Regions from separate parts of the Halomonas sp. WWR20 genome, predicted to be linked through region 1. Evidence: predicted binding sites of a transcription regulator. Region 1 holds the regulator's gene; each other region holds the start of a gene.

Region 1 (4,547 bases):
TCAAGGTTGCGGCGCGGCTCGCTGTACGGTTTCGCCGAGGAGATCGGCGCCAACAAGGTGGCGCTTGGCCATCACCGCGAGGATATTCTCGAGACGCTGTTTCTCAACATGTTCTTCGGCGGCACTCTGAAAGCGATGCCGCCCAAGCTGCTCTCCGATGATGGCAAGAATATCGTCATCCGCCCGCTCGCCTACTGCCGCGAAGCCGATATCGCCGAGTTCGCCCGGCTCATGGAATTTCCCATCATTCCCTGCAACCTGTGCGGCTCGCAGCCCAACCTGCAGCGTCAGGTGGTCAAGGAGATGCTCGCCGACTGGGAGACAAAGCACCCCGGACGCCTGGAAACCATGTTCAAGGCGGTGACCAACGTGGCGCCATCGCAGCTTGCCGATCGTAACCTGTTCGACTTCGAGGGACTGGAGGCCAAGCAGGCGGCATTGCTGGACAGCCGCATCGAGGCATTCGACCTGCTACGTCAGGCCTAGCCAGCGTTGCAGGTCGCATAGTCAAGCCGTGTGTCGCATCGGCCGACGTCATGGTTCTGGCAGAAGGGCGCAGTAGGACGGGCAGCGGGCCGCAAGAGGATCGAAGCGATGGACAGGGCATCTCGCCTGCTGCTGTTACTCGACATCGTCGAAGCGGGCAGCTTTACCAAGGCGGCGGACCGGCGAAACGTCAATCGCTCTGTCATCTCCCGCCAGATTGGCCACCTCGAAGAGGACCTTCAGGTACGTCTGTTCAACCGTTCGACGCGTAGCCTGTCGCTGACCGATGTCGGTCGGGAAATCTACCAGCGCAGCCTGTTGCTGCGCGCGACGCTCGAGGAAACCGAAGAGGTCGCCAGTGCCTACCACGGAACTCCGAAAGGCACTCTCAAGGTGTCTTGCCCTACCCACTTCGGGCGCTTGTATGTGGACAAGGCGGTACGCATATTTCTCGAACGCTATCCCGAAACGCACGTTGAACTTCAACTTGAAGAGCGCACCGTGGATATCATCGGCGGCGGTTACGATCTTGCGATACGCTTGTTACCGCTTGAAGACTCCAACCTGATCGCACGTCCTCTCGCGCGCAATCGCCCTATCATGTGTGCCAGCCCGGCCTTTATCGAACGCTTTGGCATGCCGAAAACCATTGAGGAGTTGGCGCAACTGCCTGCGGCTATCTATTCGCGCGACGGGCTGGTGCTCGACAGCGTGCGCTATACCAATCCTCAAGGGGGCACGGAAAGGATACCGTTGTATACCCGGTTACGCTCCAATGATCCTCTGGCCGTTTACAGTACCATGCGCCACGGATTGTGTTTCGGCGTGCTGTCGAGCTTCGTATTCAATGAGGAAATCACCAAGGGGGATCTGTTGCCGTTGCTGCCTCAACTGCCCTTGATGGATTATCCCGACATCCATATCGTTTATCCCCATCGTGAATATTTGCCGCTGAAGACGGCACGCTTTGTGGACTGCCTAAAAGAAGTGGTAGGTGATCCTCCGGTCTGGGAGCGCAGCATTCCCGGCTTTGCAAGCATGTACGGGCATGGAGGCTAAGATTGCTTTGCGGGCCTGCTCGACACCCCAAAAAAACCCGCCTAAGCGGGTTTTTTACGATTATCGAGACTGCTGACGAGTAGTCCTCAATAATTCTCAAGGGCAGCCTGTTACGCCTTATTCGGCTGTCGGGCCGATATCCAGCAATGGCTCGTTGACGTCCTCGAAAGCTTGCGCAATAGCGTTACGTGGCTCCTGAGACGTCAGTGACGGCGCAAAAGTGTGCGCGGCACTGGTATGGGTGCTCATGGTACGGGCCAACGGGTTACCGACATCCGCGAACGCCAGCGCCATGGCGGCATGACGATCGTTTTCTACGAAAGTGCTTTGCGGTGCGACGGCTGCCATCGCGGTGCTGGTAGTGACGGCAAGCACCAGGGCGGAGAGCGCTGCAAATGATGTAGATCGCATGATTAGCTTCCTTAAACATGTGGATAGCCAGCAAGACGAGAAAGCTTTTGAAGCAGAACGTATTCGCGCCTTTCTGTATGAAGCTAATTATACGCTTTGAAATAATATGATAAACGCATGAAAGGGCATATCACTGTTGTCATGAATGCAACAATGTCTGGGAGGGCGGAGGGTGATGCCGTCGGCACCGAAAGAGGGGACGAAGATTGCATGCGTGACGCCGGCTAAAAAGCTGGCGCCATGGTCAAATCGTGTTTAGTGGCAACCTTCGCCTTCGGCGAGGGCGGACAGCGCATCGAGGTCCAGAACGTGGACCTCGCGGCCCTGAACGGAAACCAGGCCTTGTTGCTGAAAACGGCTCAGAATGCGACTGACGGTTTCTACCGCCAAGCCCAGATAGTTGCCGATATCGGCGCGTGACATCGACAGGCGAAAGCTGTAGGGGGAGTAGCCGCGCCGTCTGAACCGCATCGACAGGGTGGTAAAGAAGTTGGCCAGACGCTCGTCGGCGGTCTTGCGTGACAATAGGCGCATCATGCGTCGGTCATCGCGCATCTCCTTGCTCATGCTGCGGTACAGCTGATTGCGCAATTGAGGAAGCTTTTCGGAGAGCACATCCAGACGGTCGAAGGGAATCTCGCAGACCGTGGTGGTTTCAAGAGCGATGACGCTCCCTAGATACTTCTGTTCATCGATGCCATCGAGACCGACCAGCTCGCTGGGCAGGTAGAAGTTGGTCAGCTGTTCCTCACCGGTACTGTCGGTGGTGACCTGCTTGAGACTTCCGGAGCGTACGGCATATACGCTCATGAAGGGGGTCCCCTGGCGGAACAGAACTTCACCTTTCTTCAAAGGAGCGCGACGCTGAATGATGGCGTCGAACTGGCTCATGTCCTCGAGCGCCAGCGCCAACGGCAGGCATAACGAGCTCAGGCTGCACGTCTGGCAGCGTGTCTCATTCAAACGAGCGTGTCGTGATGTGGCGACCGGGCTTAGCATGATGTCCTCCAGAATTGGCGGCTAATGGACATTATGACGGAAGTCCGGAGTGGAAAAAAGCGCTGTATTCGCCGTGCAACTTTTTGTATTTTTATATTCTAAACATTAGGCGAGAATGACGTTACATATCAGGCGCTAACGGTTCAACGAAGGTTGATGCCAGATAACGTATGGCCAAGCGTCCCAGCGGCGTGACGCGCAGATGTGTGGCGTCGCGTTCGATCAAACCGTCGCGTTCGGCGTGGATCAGGCGAGACAGGATGTCTGCGAAGTACTCAGTGGCATCGACGCCGAACGTTTCACTCAGTTGGGTGAAATCCAAGGCCCCGTCACACACCAGCCGCTCGATGGCGTAGCGGCGGAGTTGTTGATCCAGACTCAGTTGCATTCCTCTGGCGACCGCCAGGTGAGAGGTATCGAGGTGGCGCTGCCACTCGTCGATAGAGGTTGCGTTCTGGGTACAGTAATTCCCGACTTGGCTGATGGCCGCGACCCCCAGCCCTATCAAGTCGCTCTCGGCCTGCGCGCTAAACCCCTGGAGGGTCCATTTGAGGCGAGCTCCTCGCTGGGCGATGGCCAAGGAGTCGTCGCGGCGGACAAAGTATCCCATACCGAGATGCTGGTAGTTCGCTGCGCCGAGCCTTTCGTGAGCGCCGCGTAGAATCGCCAGTTTTTCCTCCTCACCGGGCAAGTCGGCGCCATTGATGCGCCGTTGCAGGCGGACACGTTGCGGCTGATGGGCGTAATCATGCAGTGAAATTCGGGCTGGCATCAGCTCGATGACTTGTTCGAGTGTCGCCTGGAAGCTGCCTTGGGTCTGGTGAGGCAGACCGTGGGTCAGGTCGATATTCAGCGAGCGGAAGCCCAGACGCATGGCTTCGTCGATCAGGATCTCGACCAGTTGGCGTGGCTGGATACGGTTGATGGCGCGCTGTACCTGCGGGTTCAGATCCTGTACGCCGAGATTCAGGCGATTGAAGCCCAGCGCTTGCAGGTGGCGCAAGGTGAAGACATTGGTCTCGCGGGGATCGATATCGATGGCATAGTCGCGATCCGGCAGGCTGGAAAGCCCGAAGTGAAAGTCGAGCTGGTCGACCAGTGCGCTCATCTGATCCAGGGACAGCAACGTCGGCGTACCACCGCTCCAGTACAGTTGTGTGAGCGTGCGCGAAGGGCGCAAATGCTTGGCAAACAGCGCCATTTCCCGCTCAAGGCTCGCCAGGTAGGGGCCGGTCAGCCGTGCTGATCCGTCGAGGATGGGATAGCGGTCGCAATGGAAGCAGGCGCTGCGGCAAAACGGAACATGCACATACACGGACAGGCTGCGGCCGCTGGCGTGGCCCTGCGCAAGCGCCTCTTCCAGATCGTGCGCCGCGAAGCGGGTATCCATGAGCGCCAGCGGCGGATAAACCTCGTGGCGCGGGCCGTTAGTGAGATGGCGGTACGTCAGGACATCGCTCCAGACCGGGGCGACGAAAGTGGGACTTGGTGCTGCATCGGCGGACATGGCAGGGCATCTCGAGTAGCGCAATGCTTCTCATGCTATGCCACCGCCTGGCGCGAATGGCTGACCTGCATCAATGCATGGGTAA
Region 2 (4,547 bases), on a different contig from region 1:
GACGATTGGGATCGGCCAGCCCTGCGCGCGAACGGCGCACCGCATTGGCCACCGCGGTCACTGCCTCGTCCTGCCCGATCACTCGCTCATGCAGCGCCTCCTCCATGCGCAGCAGCTTGTCCCGTTCCCCCTCGAGCATCTTGGCCACCGGAATGCCGGTCCAGCGCGACACGACCTCGGCGATCTCCTCTTCGGTAACGTTGGAGCGCAGCAGCTGATGGCGCGAGGTATCGGCCTCATCGCTCTCTCCCGCCTCGGCGATCTTTTTCTCGAGGTTGGGAATCACCCCATATTGCAGCTCGGACATGCGCCCCAGATCACCCTGGCGGCGTGCTGCCTCGAGATCGATACGTGCCTGTTCGAGGTCGGCCTTGTACTGCGCCGCGCCCTGAATGCTGGCTTTCTCAGACTTCCACACTTCTTCGAGATCCGCATACTCGCGGGAAAGTTCGCTAATCTGCTCCTCAAGGCTCTCCAGACGCTTGCGCGACGCCTCGTCGGTTTCCTTCTTGAGCGCCTCACGCTCCATCTTGAGCTGAATCAAGCGTCGGTCGAGGCGGTCCATCTCCTCGGGCTTGGAATCCAGTTCCATGCGAATGCGCGACGCCGCCTCGTCGATCAGATCGATGGCCTTGTCGGGCAGCTGGCGGTCGGTGATATAACGAGTCGACAGCTTGGCCGCGGCAATGATCGCCGAGTCAGTGATATCGACACCGTGGTGCACCTCGTAGCGCTCCTTCAAGCCACGCAGGATGGCGATGGTGTCCTCCTCGCTCGGCTCGTCGACCAGCACCTTCTGGAAACGGCGCTCCAGCGCAGCATCCTTCTCGATGTACTGACGATACTCGTTGAGCGTGGTCGCGCCCACGCAGTGCAGCTCGCCGCGCGCCAAGGCCGGCTTCAACATGTTGCCGGCATCCATGGCGCCCTCGGCCTTGCCGGCGCCGACCATGGTGTGCAGCTCGTCGATGAACAGGATCACCCGGCCCTCCTCCTTGGAGAGCTCGTTCAACACCGCCTTCAAGCGCTCCTCGAACTCGCCGCGAAACTTGGCCCCGGCCAGCAACGAGCCCATGTCGAGTGCCAGGACGCGTTTGTCCTTGAGCCCCTCGGGCACCTCGCCGTTGATGATGCGCTGAGCGAGCCCTTCGACGATGGCGGTCTTGCCCACCCCGGGCTCGCCGATCAGCACCGGGTTGTTCTTGGTGCGCCGCTGCAGGACTTGGATCGTGCGACGGATCTCGTCGTCACGGCCGATCACCGGATCGAGCTTGCCGTCGGCGGCCCGTGCAGTCAGGTCGGTGGTGTATTTATCCAACGCCTCGCGGTTCTCCTCGGCACCGGCGTCGTTGACACTGGCGCCGCCCCGCAGGCTGTCGATGGCCGTGACAACCGCCTTGCGAGTCAACCCGGCCCGGGTCAGCACCTTGGTCACCGCGTGGTTCATTTCCAGCGCCGCCAGCAATACCAGCTCACTGGCGATGTATTGATCGCCCCGCGCCTGGGCCTCGCGATCGGCGAGGTTGAACAGCCTCGCCAGATCCTGCGACATCTGAACATTGCCGTCGAACTGGCCAATCACGGGCAAATTGCTGAGATACTCATCCAGACCGCTGCGCAACTGACCAAGGTCACCGCCGGCTTTCTGAATCAGTCCCTTGAGCCCGCTGTCTTGGGCGTCGAGCAGTGCCAGCAGCACGTGTCCGGGATCCAGCTGTCCGTGACTGCGCCCCACCGCCAACGACTGAGCGTCGGCGAGCGCGTTCTGCAGCTTGCTGGTCATTTTATCGATTCGCATCGAATTCCTCCCTTGGGGCACGGCGGCGTTCGGACGCGCCGGCCCGGTCATTTAGCATTGACACAAAAATGGAGGTATGTTGGGGGACTTTCAAGGCGGGACGCGTGGAAAACTCACGCACCTTGACGCAACGCAAGCCATGACGGGCGTACCCGTCTGATCAGTCAGGGCCGGCCGACGCGCAGCAGACCGTGAACGCGGGATCTCAGCGCAACCAGATCACGCTGGCCATCCGCCCGGTTCTGCCGTCATCGCGCCGATGGGAGTAGAAGCGCGGTTCGCTGGCGGTGCAGAAATGTCCGCCACTGATATGCCCCACTCCCAAACGCTCCAGGCGCAGGCGCGCCAGGCGGTAAAGATCGGCCATGTAGTGCCCAAGCCGATAGGGGCTGGGTTCGAAGGCGCTGGCCGCCTCTTTCTGGACCGCGACGAAGGCGTCATAGACCTCGGCACCGACTTCGAACTGGGCATTGGAAATGGCCGGCCCCAGCCAGGCCATGAGGTGCTGCGGCTCGCAGCCCAACGCCGCCACACTGGCCTCGACCACCCCGCCCGCCAGACCGCGCCAGCCGGCATGAGCGATGCCCACTCGTGAGCCCCGGCGATCACACAGCAACACCGGCAGGCAGTCGGCGGTCAGGACCACGCAGGCATACTGCTTATCGAACGCCACTGCAGCATCGGCCGGGGGCGTCGTGGCCTGATAGCTCTGCTGTACCCTTGCGCCATGCACTTGATCGAGCCACAGCAACGGCCGCTCGTCATCGAGCTGCTGGGTCAGTAGCTCCCGGCAGCGCGCCACGCTTGCGGCGTCGTCACCGACATGCGAGGCCGGATTGAACGCCGCGAAATCGCCTTGGCTGGGCCCCGTTTCACGGGTGGTGACGAAGGCTCCCACCGTACTCGGCGCCGGCCAGTCGGGTAGAATCAGGCTCGGTTGTGCACTCATTTTCGCGCCTCGCTATCGTCACGCAGGTAGTCGAGCAGCATCAGCAGATCATCCGGCAAGCCCGCCTGGAATTCCACCCGCTCCCCACTCGCCGGATGAATGAAGGCCAGCTTGCGCGCATGCAGAGCCTGGCGCGGAAACTCGCGCAGGATCTCCTTCAACGTCTGCGAGGCTCCCGCCGGCACCTTGAGACGCCCGGCGTAAAGCGCATCGCCGATCAGCGGGAATCGCTTGTGCGCCAGATGCACGCGGATCTGATGGGTGCGCCCCGTCTCCAACCGACACCGCACGTAGGTATGGCCACGAAAGCGCTCCACCACCCGGTAGTGCGTCACGGCCGGCTTACCCGAGGCCGTCACCGCCTGACGCTTGCGGTCCTTGGGGTGGCGGCCAATCGGCGCGTCGACGGTGCCGCCCGAGGTCATCACACCGATGACGATGGCGTCATACTCGCGGGACACGGTGCGGGCCTGGAGCTGTTCGACCAGCGCGGTCTGCGCCGCCAGCGTCTTGGCCACCACCATCAATCCCGACGTGTCCTTGTCGAGTCGGTGCACGATACCCGCCCGCGGCACGGCGGCCAGTGCGGCGCAATGATGCAATACGGCATTGAGCAGCGTGCCGTCGGGGTTGCCCGCGGCAGGATGCACCACCAACCCCACCGGCTTGTTGATCACCAGCACATGGTCGTCTTCGTAAACGATATCCAGATCGATGGCCTGGGGCTCCCAGCGTTCGCTCTCCTCCAGCACCGCATCGAGGATCAGCTGTTCGCCACCAAAGACCTTGTCCTTGGGCCGCGCCTGGCCGCCATCGAGAGTCAGCGCCCCCTGGTTGATCCAGCTCTTGAGACGCTCACGGGAGAACTCCGCGAACAATTCGGCGGCCGCCTGGTCCAAGCGCATGCCCAGCATGGAATCGGGGATGCGTTCAACGCGGTGCAGGATATCTGGCATAGGAGAGAATCTGTCCCATTTCGCCGACGCGGGCGTTTGCTTTATAGTGGGTCGAATTTGGCGGATTGTAGCAGCCTGCTGCATGTGACGCTGCCCCTGAACGACGGGTTTCCCTCGCGGGCCTTGAGACAGGCCAGCGGCACGTTTTTTCATAATACCGTCGGGGGCCGTTCACATCGGGAACGCTGCCGGTATGGCCGTCTTGGAATGTTTGACACGAGGATGACGATGCGACTCTCTTCCCTTGGCGCGCTGGTGCTCGCCAGTGCGCTGCTTGCCGGCTGTGCCAGCAATGAGCCTGCGCCCGACCTGCAGGAGCAGGATCTCTATCAACAGGCCCAGACTGCGCTGGACGCCGGACGCTACACCACCGCCGTGGAGCAGCTCGAGGCCCTCGACACGCGCTTCCCGTTCGGCCGTTATGCCGAGCAGGCCCAGTTGGAACTCATCTACGCTTACTATCAGGTCGAGAACTGGGAGGCTGCACGCGCCGCCGCCAGCCGCTTCATCCGTCTGCAGCCCGACCACCCTCAGGTGGACTATGCCTATTACATGCGCGGCCTGGCGGCATATCAGGCGGGACGTTTCAGCCTCGAGGGACTTGAGCTGATCGACATTTCCAAGCGCGATCTTGGCGCGAGTCGTGATGCCTATGTGGACTTCGGCGAGTTGGTGCGCCGCTTTCCGGACAGTCGCTACGCTCCCGACGCCCGCCAGCGCATCATCTATCTGCGTAATGTCCTGGCCCGCCACGAGTTGCAGATTGCCGACTTCTATCTGCGCAAGGGCGCCTACGTCGCCGCAGTGCAACGGGGTCGCTGGGTGATCGAGCACTACCCCAAAT
Region 3 (4,547 bases), 260 kb from region 1:
GTGGCAGGCCATCTTGAGCTCACCGGACTTGAGCGCCTCGGGAACGGCCTTGAGCGGGTCGGCGCCACGCTCGACGAACTGGCGGCCGATTTCGATGGGATTGCTCTGCAGCTGCGGCGCGCTGGGCAGCCAACCCATGCGTTCGGCACGCACGTTGTAGTCGATCATCGCCCCCGACCAGTCGCCGACCGGTGCCGTCGGCGACAGGATGTCGGAGATTTTCAACGACTCGTAGCGCCACTGGTCGGTATGCGCATAGAAGAAGCTGGTGCCGTTCATGTGGCGCGTCGGCCGCAGCCAGTCGCTGGCGAAAGCCAGCGGCTGCCAGCCGGTCTGCGGACGCAGCTTCTCCTGGCCAACGTAGTGCGCCCAGCCGCCGCCACTTTGGCCAATACAGCCGCACATGGTGAGCAGTGCGATGATGCCGCGATAGCTCATGTCCATGTGGTACCAGTGGTTGAGGCCGGCGCCGACGATGACCATCGAGCGGCCGTTGGTCTTCTCGGCGTTGGTGGCGAACTCGCGCGCCACCTGGATGATCGCATCGCGCGGCACACCGCAGACCTTCTCGGCCCAGGCTGGTGTGAACGGGAGGTTGTCGTCGTAGCTGGCGGCGACGTTATCGCCGCCGAGGCCGCGATCGATGCCATAGTTGGCCAGGAACAGGTCATAGGTGGAGGCGACGTAGGCCTTGCCGTCCACCAGATCCAGTGCCTTCACCGGCACGTTTCGCATCAGGATCTCGTCATGCTCGGTGGCGACGAAGGTCTCCGGCGCCACCGTGCCGAAATACGGGAAGGCAACGGCAACGACGTCATCGCTTTTCTCCGCCAGGCTGAGCCCGAGGTGCACCTCTCGGCCCCGGCCGTCCTTCTCCTCCAGGTTCCACTTGCCTTCCTCGCCCCAGCGGTAGCCGGAACTACCCAGCGGGCATACGACCCTGCCGCTGATCTCGTCAAACGCGACCGGTTTCCAATCGGGATTATTGGTCTCGCCGAGTGCGCCCTCGAAATCGGCGGCACGAACCAGACGATCGGGAATCATGCGACCGTCGCGTTCGACCAGCTTCACCAGGAAGGGCATGTCGGTAAAGCGGCGGGCGTAGTCGTCGAAGTAGGGGACCTGGCGGTCGACGTGGTATTCGCGCAGCACCACGTGACCCAGCGCCAAAGCGAGTGCGGCGTCGGTACCCTGCTTGGGGTGCAGCCAGATATCGCCGAACTTGGAAGCCTCGGAGTAATCCGGCGAAACTACAGCACTCTTGGTGCCCTTGTAGCGAACCTCGGTGTAGAAATGCGCGTCCGGCGAGCGGGTCTGGGGGATGTTGGAGCCCCACACCAGCAGGAAACCCGAGTTGTACCAGTCCGCCGACTCCGGCACGTCGGTCTGCTCGCCCCAGGTTTGCGGCGAGGATGGCGGCAAATCGCAATACCAGTCGTAGAAGCTCAGGACGGTACCACCGATCAGGCTCAGATAGCGGGTACCGGAGGCATAGGAGACCATGGACATGGCCGGGATCGGCGAAAAGCCGGCGATGCGGTCGGGGCCATACTCCTTGATGGTATAGGCGTTGGCAGCGGCAATGAGCTCGTTGACCTCCTCCCAGTCGGCGCGGATGAAACCGCCGCGGCCACGCCGTGACACCCAACTGGAGCGCGTTTCGGGGTTCTGCACCAGATGACGCCAGGCCGCCACCGGCGACTTGGTCTCGCGTGCCTCGCGCCACGCCCGCAGCAGCCGCGCACGAACGAGTGGGTATTTGACGCGTGTACCCGAGTAGAGATACCAACTGTAGCTGGCGCCACGCGGACAACCGCGTGGCTCGTGATTAGGCAGATCGGGACGGGTGCGCGGATAGTCGGTCTGTTGCGTCTCCCACGTGACGATGCCTCCCTTAACGTAGATCTTCCAGGAGCAGGAGCCTGTACAGTTCACGCCATGAGTCGAACGTACGATCTTGTCCGATGCCCAGCGCTTGCGGTAAGCATCTTCCCACTCACGAGACTCATCGGTTGTAATTCCGTGCCCATCCGAGAATCGATCCTGGCGGCGGCGAAAGTATGTCAGGCGGTCAAGAAAATGGCTCATCGATCCGTCCCTAAGTTCTGGGCCTGTGGTGCACTTCACTTATTCAAAGCTGGTATCGCCTCGGTGAGAAGTCAAAGCCCCTGCAGTAGGAGTAGAGCGGTTTTGGAAAAAGCCTAATTGTCCAGACTAGGCTCGCAACTTATTGTATTGCCTGATAAATTCCTGTCGTTGGTTGCCACCTTGGAAAGGAAAGTTGCGACAAAAGCCAGTAAACTGCACCTTATGCATTCTCTTTCGGTTGATCTGAGTCAAGGGTTTGCTGGCTAAGGGGCGCAATAGTGATTACCACAGTGTCAGGGTATGCATGGGCCCTGGCGAAGATAATTTGTAATAACCTTGAAGACCCTATGGTGTAAGTTGGGTTAACAATATGTCAGAGCCTCTGAACATTAAATGGCGCAGAAGCCTCATGATTACAATGCGGGATACGCAATCTGAATATGCAACGTGAAACTGCAATACGTTATGCAATATCCGTTAAGAACCTCGGAAAGCATTCTACTTATGAATTTTTTTCGAGAAGTTGGATTTAAGATAACCAGTATTCGCTCCGAACTGATGGTTAAGCTATTTGGCAAGCGCTAGTTTTGTTCCCATGGGAGATACGTATGACCCTACCCTCGAATACCTTGGACTCCATACTGGAAGCCAACCCACTCGCCACGGTCTATGCCGATCGCACGGGTCTTATCCGGTATTGGAATCAAGTTGCGGAGCAGATTTTTGGATACACCGCTGAGCAGGCGCTCGGGCAAAGCCTCGACCTGATTATTCCTGAAAAACTACGTGCGGCACACTGGCATGGTTTCGAGCAGGCGATGGGCTCGGGCGTGGCTCGCCTGGGAGGCCAGTTCGTTCGGACTCGGGCACAGACGGCGGCTGGCCAGGCCTGTTACGTCGAGGTAAGTTTCGCTCTAATCGCGGATGATAGCGGGAGAGTGGTCGGTGCAGCGGCCTTTTGTCGGCCGACCGAATAGTCGGTTCAGACCAATCGAATCCTACCCTGGCGGTAGGCTTGGTCCCCGGCTGATCCTAGGCTTTATCCGAAAAGTGCCTGCGCTCGACCATGCGGCGTTAAAATTGACTCAAAATACTCATTTACAACCCGTAAACTCCGTCTTTTCGCCAATTTTTGTCTTGCCTGGCCATCGCTCGTCGACTTTTCAGACGAAGCCTAGCCAGTCTGCCAACCGTCGAATCACTACCCGGCCGGTGGAGGTCGGCGGCCGCAAGCTCGAAGTCGGCGAGCGGTCAGAGCGGCTTATCCAGCAATTGGATTCGCGGTGCTGCCGATGTGGGCCGAGAAAACGGCAGGTGCTTGCTGTATTGGCGGAAACGTTAGGTGGGGTTGGGGTATATACAATATTGATCAGAAAAGGGGACGTATCGTCCCCTTTCGCTTTGCATCTAATAGGTAGCTTACTGGGGCCGATGCTTGCTCGTTTCGGCTTTTGCGCCGGCAGGAGGACCGAAGCCGAAGTAGCCTGCGACTAGGGCGTTGAGAATATGGAGCCAGATATCGTTGCCATACAGTGGCGTGAGTCCAAACAGCGTGTTGGTGGCGGGAATTAACCCGAGAATGGCCAGCAGGGCGAACAGTACCGCGTTGGCCTTTGCGTAAACCACGGCCGCCGAAAAGCTCTTCGCAGCGACAATTCCCCAAATACCCACCGCCAAGTGCACCAGGTTATGCAGGAAGTTGACCGGGAACAGGCCGAGCAACCTGCCGTGTCCAGCGTCAACTGCCAGTTCACCCGTCATGTCGGGCATGGTGACAAGGCCGGGGATAAAACCCAGTATCCCGACGAGGGTATAAATAATCCCGAAGATAAGCGCAAACTTCTTGACCATAAGGCCTCCTGTTCCGTTTGGATTAAGCGTCAATGCCTGGGTTCGTTAAGTACGCTATGGCAAGAATCTCAGTCTGCCGTGAGCTCAGGCCATTCCTTGATGCGTAGACGAAAGCCGATATTTCGCCTGAGTAAGAGTAGAAGGTTCATGCGAACTTGGGGAGGCTATTACCGCTCCGTCGGGTTGAAAACATTAAAATATCGACGATACGGCTTGGCGCGGACCGTGGTGAGCGTGGCCTGAATGGTTAAGGTGGGAAGAGTGTGCGGATTTTATCCGTGGTTAAAGTGACGTAGCACATGTGTCAGCTACGCTGAATATACTATGGGATATCCCATCGTTTCGGCCCGTATGGCCTTGATTTATCTATCCATGCCGTGATGCTAGGCCGCAGGGAAGGGAAAGGTCCTTTCTCGCGAGCAGCCAAGCTTCGGGCTTATGCATTCAACGCATGGCTAAGGAGAGCGAGCAGGGTGGCCAATGAGCACACTGCTGGCGGAGCCGTGAAGCGAGACGTATTGCGTCTTTGCCCAGAGAAAGGATGAGATCATGCGTAAACCCTATGAAAATTTTTATCTGCAACCCCTCGCTGGCGAATGGCGTGAGGG
Region 4 (4,547 bases), on a different contig from region 1:
GCTTTTTCATGTCTGCGGGGGTGGGCTGGCAAGTATTGAAGGGATTGTTCAAAGCCCCGCTTGGCTGTTTGTCGAAAGTGTTCCACGCTGAGAGTGCGACGAATCGAGTGGAAATGCGACAAGCTTTCGGAGGTAAACATGGCACAACTTCCGTTTACCAATCGTGTCGAAGCCGGACAGGCTTTGGCACAGCAAGTTCAGAGCTTCCTCGACCTCGACAACCCGCTCGTGCTGGGGTTGCCGCGAGGCGGTGTGCCGGTGGCCGCCCAGATTGCCAAGGCGTTCGATGCCCCGCTTGACGTGATGATCGTGCGCAAGCTTGGGGTTCCCGGTCAGGAAGAGGTGGCGATGGGCGCCATCGCCAGTGGTGGCGTCACGTTCATGAATCATCCGCTGATCACACGTCTGGGTATCGCTCCCGACGACGTACAGCGTATCACCCTCAGCGAGACCCGTGAGCTGGAGCGCCGCGAGCGAACCTATCGTGGCGAGCGTCCCTATCCCGACCTGCGCGACCGTCAGGTCATCCTGGTCGACGACGGCATCGCCACCGGCGCCAGCATGCGCGCGGCGGTACAGGCGCTACAGAAATTGGGCGCTCGCGAATGCATTGTCGCGGTACCGGTGGCGCCTCCTGACACGGCGGCCGAATTGGAAAGCGAAGTCGATGCCCTGGTGTGTCTGGCCACGCCCGAGTCCTTCGGCGGCGTGGGACAGTGGTATGAAGATTTCAACCAGACCAGCGACGAGGAAGTCATAGAGTGTCTCGCGGCGTCGCTCGGCCAGAAGTGATATGGGCGCGGGAAGCACTCACCTGCATCGGGCACGAAGGATGGCGCAATGCGCCCTCCATCCCGTCGAGCAGTCGTATCAGTCGGGGCCTGGTCGGTAAACCAGGCCCCGCTGTCAGCTCATCATGTCGAGTACCACACGTCCCTCGATCTGACCGCGATAGAGACGTTCGAGTACGGCATTGATGTTTTCCAGTCTGTCGGTGGAAACCGTGGCCTTGACCTTGCCTTCGCTGGCGAAGTCCAGTGCTTCCTGCAGATCGCTGCGCGTGCCCACGATGGAGCCCCGCACCGTGATGCCATTGAGCACCATATCGAAGATCGGCAGTGGAAAATCCCCGGGCGGCAGACCATTGAGCGAGACGGTACCCCCGCGGCGTACCATCCCCAGCGACTGCTCGAAGGCCTTGGGCGAGACTGCGGTGACCAGCACGCCGTGTGCCCCACCGATGGCTTTCTTCAGATACGCCGCGGGATCGGTGTGCAGCGCGTTGACGGTAACGCTCGCGCCGAGGCGCTCGGCCAGCGCCAGCTTGCTGTCGTCGATGTCCACCGCCGCCACGTTCAGCCCCATGGCCTTGGCGTATTGTACTGCCATGTGCCCCAACCCGCCGATGCCGGAAATCACCACCCACTGGCCGGGGCGGGTATCGGTCATCTTCAGCCCCTTGTAGACGGTGACGCCAGCGCAAAGCACCGGCGCGATATCGACAAAACCGATGTTGTCCGGCAGACGTCCCACATAGTCGGCCTGCGCCAGGGTATAGTCGGCGAAACCGCCATTGACCGAATAGCCGGTGTTCCGCTGCGTTTCGCACAGCGTCTCCCAGCCGCCGAGACAATGCTCGCAATGGCCGCAGGCCGAGTACAGCCAAGGGATGCCGACGCGATCCCCTTCCTTGACGTGGGTCGCCCCTGCTCCCACCGCCGCCACATGGCCTACACCTTCATGGCCGGGAATGAAAGGCGGCGCAGGCTTGACCGGCCAGTCGCCGTGCGCAGCATGCAAATCGGTATGACACACGCCCGAAGCGGCGATCCTGACCAGCACTTCACCCGGCCCGGGACGCGGCACCGCCACCTCTTCTATCGCCAGCGGCTGCTTGAAGGCCCTTACCACGGCCGCTCTCATCGTCTTGTCCATATCGCATCTCCCGCTCTGGCAGCCCGCGGGCCGCCGTTGTTGCCAAGACCATCATGCAAGCATAATGGCCCGGCGACGCGGTGGAGCATTGACCGGGATCAAGCGCATCTCTTGCGACGAGAAAATCCCTACGGGCGATGACAGCGAGATACCGACCGATGCCGACTATTCGAGAATCTCGATGCAATCATTCAGGGCGAGGCGGCCTTCGTTCTCCGCGATCAGGTTCTGGCCGAAATAGACCTTGCCCTTCTCGCCGCGGCGATACTTGGCCAGGGTCTTCAACGGTTCGCGACTGGTCTTGAACCGCCCTGTCGCCGGGTCGACGGTGACCATTGCGCAGCGCGAGCAGGGCGCGGCGACGCGGAACACCACCTCGCCGATGCGAATCCGTTGCCATTGATCCTCTTCGAAGGCCTGCGTGCCGCTCGCTACCAGATTGGGACGAAACTGCGTCATGACGTGCGTGTCCGCCGTGCGAGAGTTGAGATCTTCAAGCGAAGCCTCGGAGATCAACATCAAGGGATAACCGTCGGCGAAACTCACCCGCTTGTCGATCGCCTCGCGGTAGCGGGCGGAGCGTTCGCCCAGCCACAGCAGCCGCACCGGCTCGCCCGCAGCGTCAGAGAACCAGGCATCCAGTTCTGCGGTGGTGGTCAGCGCCGCAAAGCGATCGGCCCAGACCTCGGTGGTGAAGGGCTCGGCACTGAACTCGGCGGGGATTACCGCCATGTCGGGCAGAGTGTCGTGCCGTAGACGGAGCCCGTCTGCCATGAGACTGGCCCGGACTCGCTGCAGTTGCGGATGTGTACGCGCAGTGACGAAGGTGCCGTCCGGCTTGGCCAGCATGTAGCGGCGATCGCCCACCAGCCCCTCCTCGCGAACTTGGCCTGCGTCGACCGCAAGGCCCGCGGTGGATTTGATGGGATAGAGGTGAATGGCCGACAGGCTGGGCATGGGAGAACTCCTGAATGGTTCGAAGCGTAAGCGTAGCGTGATACTTGCGTATTCTCGCATGGATTCTTTAGCTTGGCTCGGTAGTACATAATCCGACGTTTCGGTGACACCAGGATGATTATTAGCTTGCAAACGGTAGACTCGCCCCCCACATAGACAGTCTCCATTCAGCAATCCGGATGACATCATGGCCCGACTGTTTGAACCGCTGACGCTGCGTCAACTGACCCTGCCCAACCGCATCGTGGTCTCCCCCATGTGCCAGTATTCGGCCCGCGACGGCCTGGCCAACGACTGGCACCTGGTCCATCTCGGCAGCCGTGCCAGCGGCGGGGCCGGGCTCGTGATGGTGGAAGCGACCGCGGTAGTGCCCGAGGGCCGCATCAGTCCCCAGGATCTGGGCATCTGGTCGGACGATCACCTCGCACCCCTGGCGCGAATTACCCGCTTCATCGAGAGCCAGGGGGCGGTGCCGGCGATTCAGCTCGCCCACGCCGGGCGCAAGGCCAGCACTTGGCGCCCCTGGGAGGACAAGACCGGCAGCGTGCCCGAAAGCGAAGGCGGCTGGCCGACCGTGGCGCCCTCGGCGATTGCCTTCGACAGCGACCACACCCCCCCGAAGACACTCTCCCGCGAGGAGATTCAGGGCGTCATCGATGCCTTCGTGCGCGCCGCCGAACGCTCGCTCGAGGCCGGCTTCAAGGTCGCCGAGATCCATGCCGCGCATGGCTACCTGCTGCATCAGTTTCTCTCGCCGCTAAGCAATCAGCGCGAGGACGCCTATGGCGGTAGCTTCGACAATCGCGCCCGGCTGCTGCTCGAGGTCACCGAGGCGGTGCGCCGCGTATGGCCTGACGAATGGCCGCTGTTCGTGCGTCTGTCGGCCACCGATTGGGAAGAAGGCGGCTGGAACATCGAAGAGACCGTGCAGCTCGCCCAGCATCTCAAAGCGCTGGGTGTCGACCTGATCGACGTTTCCTCCGGCGGCACCACGCCCACCGCGCGCATTCCCGTCGGGCCGGGTTACCAGACCGCCTTCGCCGAGCGGGTACGTCGCGAGGCGGATATCGCCACCAGCGCAGTGGGCATGATCACCAGCGCCGAGCAGGCCGAGCACATCCTGCATACCGGCCAGGCCGATGTGGTCATGCTGGCACGCGAACTGCTACGCGACCCGTACTGGCCACTGCATGCCGCCCAGACACTGCGCCACGAGGTGCCCTGGCCCGCCCAGTATGCGCGTGCGGCACACCGCAATACGCCGATCCATGTCGCCAACCTCATTGATGATTAAGGCAATTTAATCGGGTTGGCGGTGCGGCGTATCATAGAGCCCGGCTACTGTCAGAAGCGTCTATCTCCAGCAGGCGACCCTTGATGGCCCGGCGCGATGGCCGGGCCAGGTGTCAATGGGAATGGCTGTCGGATTCGTCGTGTTCCTGCTGATCCTTGCCGTCATGTGACGCTTCTTTCCGTTGTTTCTCTTGCAGGGCTTTATTCTTGGCGTCTTGATGCGATTCAAGCGCCTTGTCGGCAGCCTCATGCGACTCAACATGCTCTTCAATGGCGTGCTCATCCTTGCCTTCTTCCTGCGCCCAGGCGGGCGCCGCGACGAAGATGGCGAAAACAATACAAACAATCCGTTTAAACATGAC

Evidence for each region. Region 1 encodes FNR, which switches genes on or off when oxygen is low (the NO sensors DNR and NnrR bind a similar motif). Its sites were predicted from a motif close to TTGATNTANATCAA; they were not measured.
Region 2: the regulator FNR is predicted to act here: its motif matches at 1,921-1,934, upstream of clpB (ATP-dependent chaperone ClpB).
Region 3: the regulator FNR is predicted to act here: its motif matches at 2,327-2,340, upstream of ACW4DH_RS10615 (nitrate reductase subunit alpha).
Region 4: the regulator FNR is predicted to act here: its motif matches at 2,024-2,037, upstream of adhP (alcohol dehydrogenase AdhP).

The regions. Positions count from the first base shown of each region.
Region 1 covers NZ_JBTRHR010000005.1:292,106-296,652, forward strand. Annotated here, with positions in the region: gene ttcA (tRNA 2-thiocytidine(32) synthetase TtcA) at 1-486, shown strand, start outside; gene ACW4DH_RS11805 (LysR family transcriptional regulator) at 595-1,545, shown strand; gene ACW4DH_RS11810 (hypothetical protein) at 1,663-1,956, opposite strand; gene fnr (fumarate/nitrate reduction transcriptional regulator Fnr) at 2,212-2,955, opposite strand; gene hemN (oxygen-independent coproporphyrinogen III oxidase) at 3,077-4,462, opposite strand; gene ACW4DH_RS11825 (sulfite exporter TauE/SafE family protein) at 4,533-4,547, opposite strand, start outside.
Region 2 covers NZ_JBTRHR010000011.1:83,597-88,143, reverse strand. Annotated here, with positions in the region: gene clpB (ATP-dependent chaperone ClpB) at 1-1,798, opposite strand, end outside; gene pgeF (peptidoglycan editing factor PgeF) at 2,004-2,747, opposite strand; gene rluD (23S rRNA pseudouridine(1911/1915/1917) synthase RluD) at 2,744-3,703, opposite strand; gene ACW4DH_RS17165 (outer membrane protein assembly factor BamD) at 3,932-4,547, shown strand, end outside.
Region 3 covers NZ_JBTRHR010000005.1:27,863-32,409, forward strand. Annotated here, with positions in the region: gene ACW4DH_RS10615 (nitrate reductase subunit alpha) at 1-2,088, opposite strand, end outside; gene ACW4DH_RS10620 (PAS domain-containing protein) at 2,697-3,065, shown strand; gene ACW4DH_RS10625 (DUF4383 domain-containing protein) at 3,508-3,939, opposite strand; gene ACW4DH_RS10630 (aldehyde dehydrogenase family protein) at 4,489-4,547, shown strand, end outside.
Region 4 covers NZ_JBTRHR010000004.1:181,942-186,488, forward strand. Annotated here, with positions in the region: gene ACW4DH_RS09345 (phosphoribosyltransferase) at 139-792, shown strand; gene adhP (alcohol dehydrogenase AdhP) at 907-1,935, opposite strand; gene ACW4DH_RS09355 (MOSC domain-containing protein) at 2,101-2,892, opposite strand; gene ACW4DH_RS09360 (NADH:flavin oxidoreductase/NADH oxidase) at 3,080-4,186, shown strand; gene ACW4DH_RS09365 (hypothetical protein) at 4,299-4,544, opposite strand.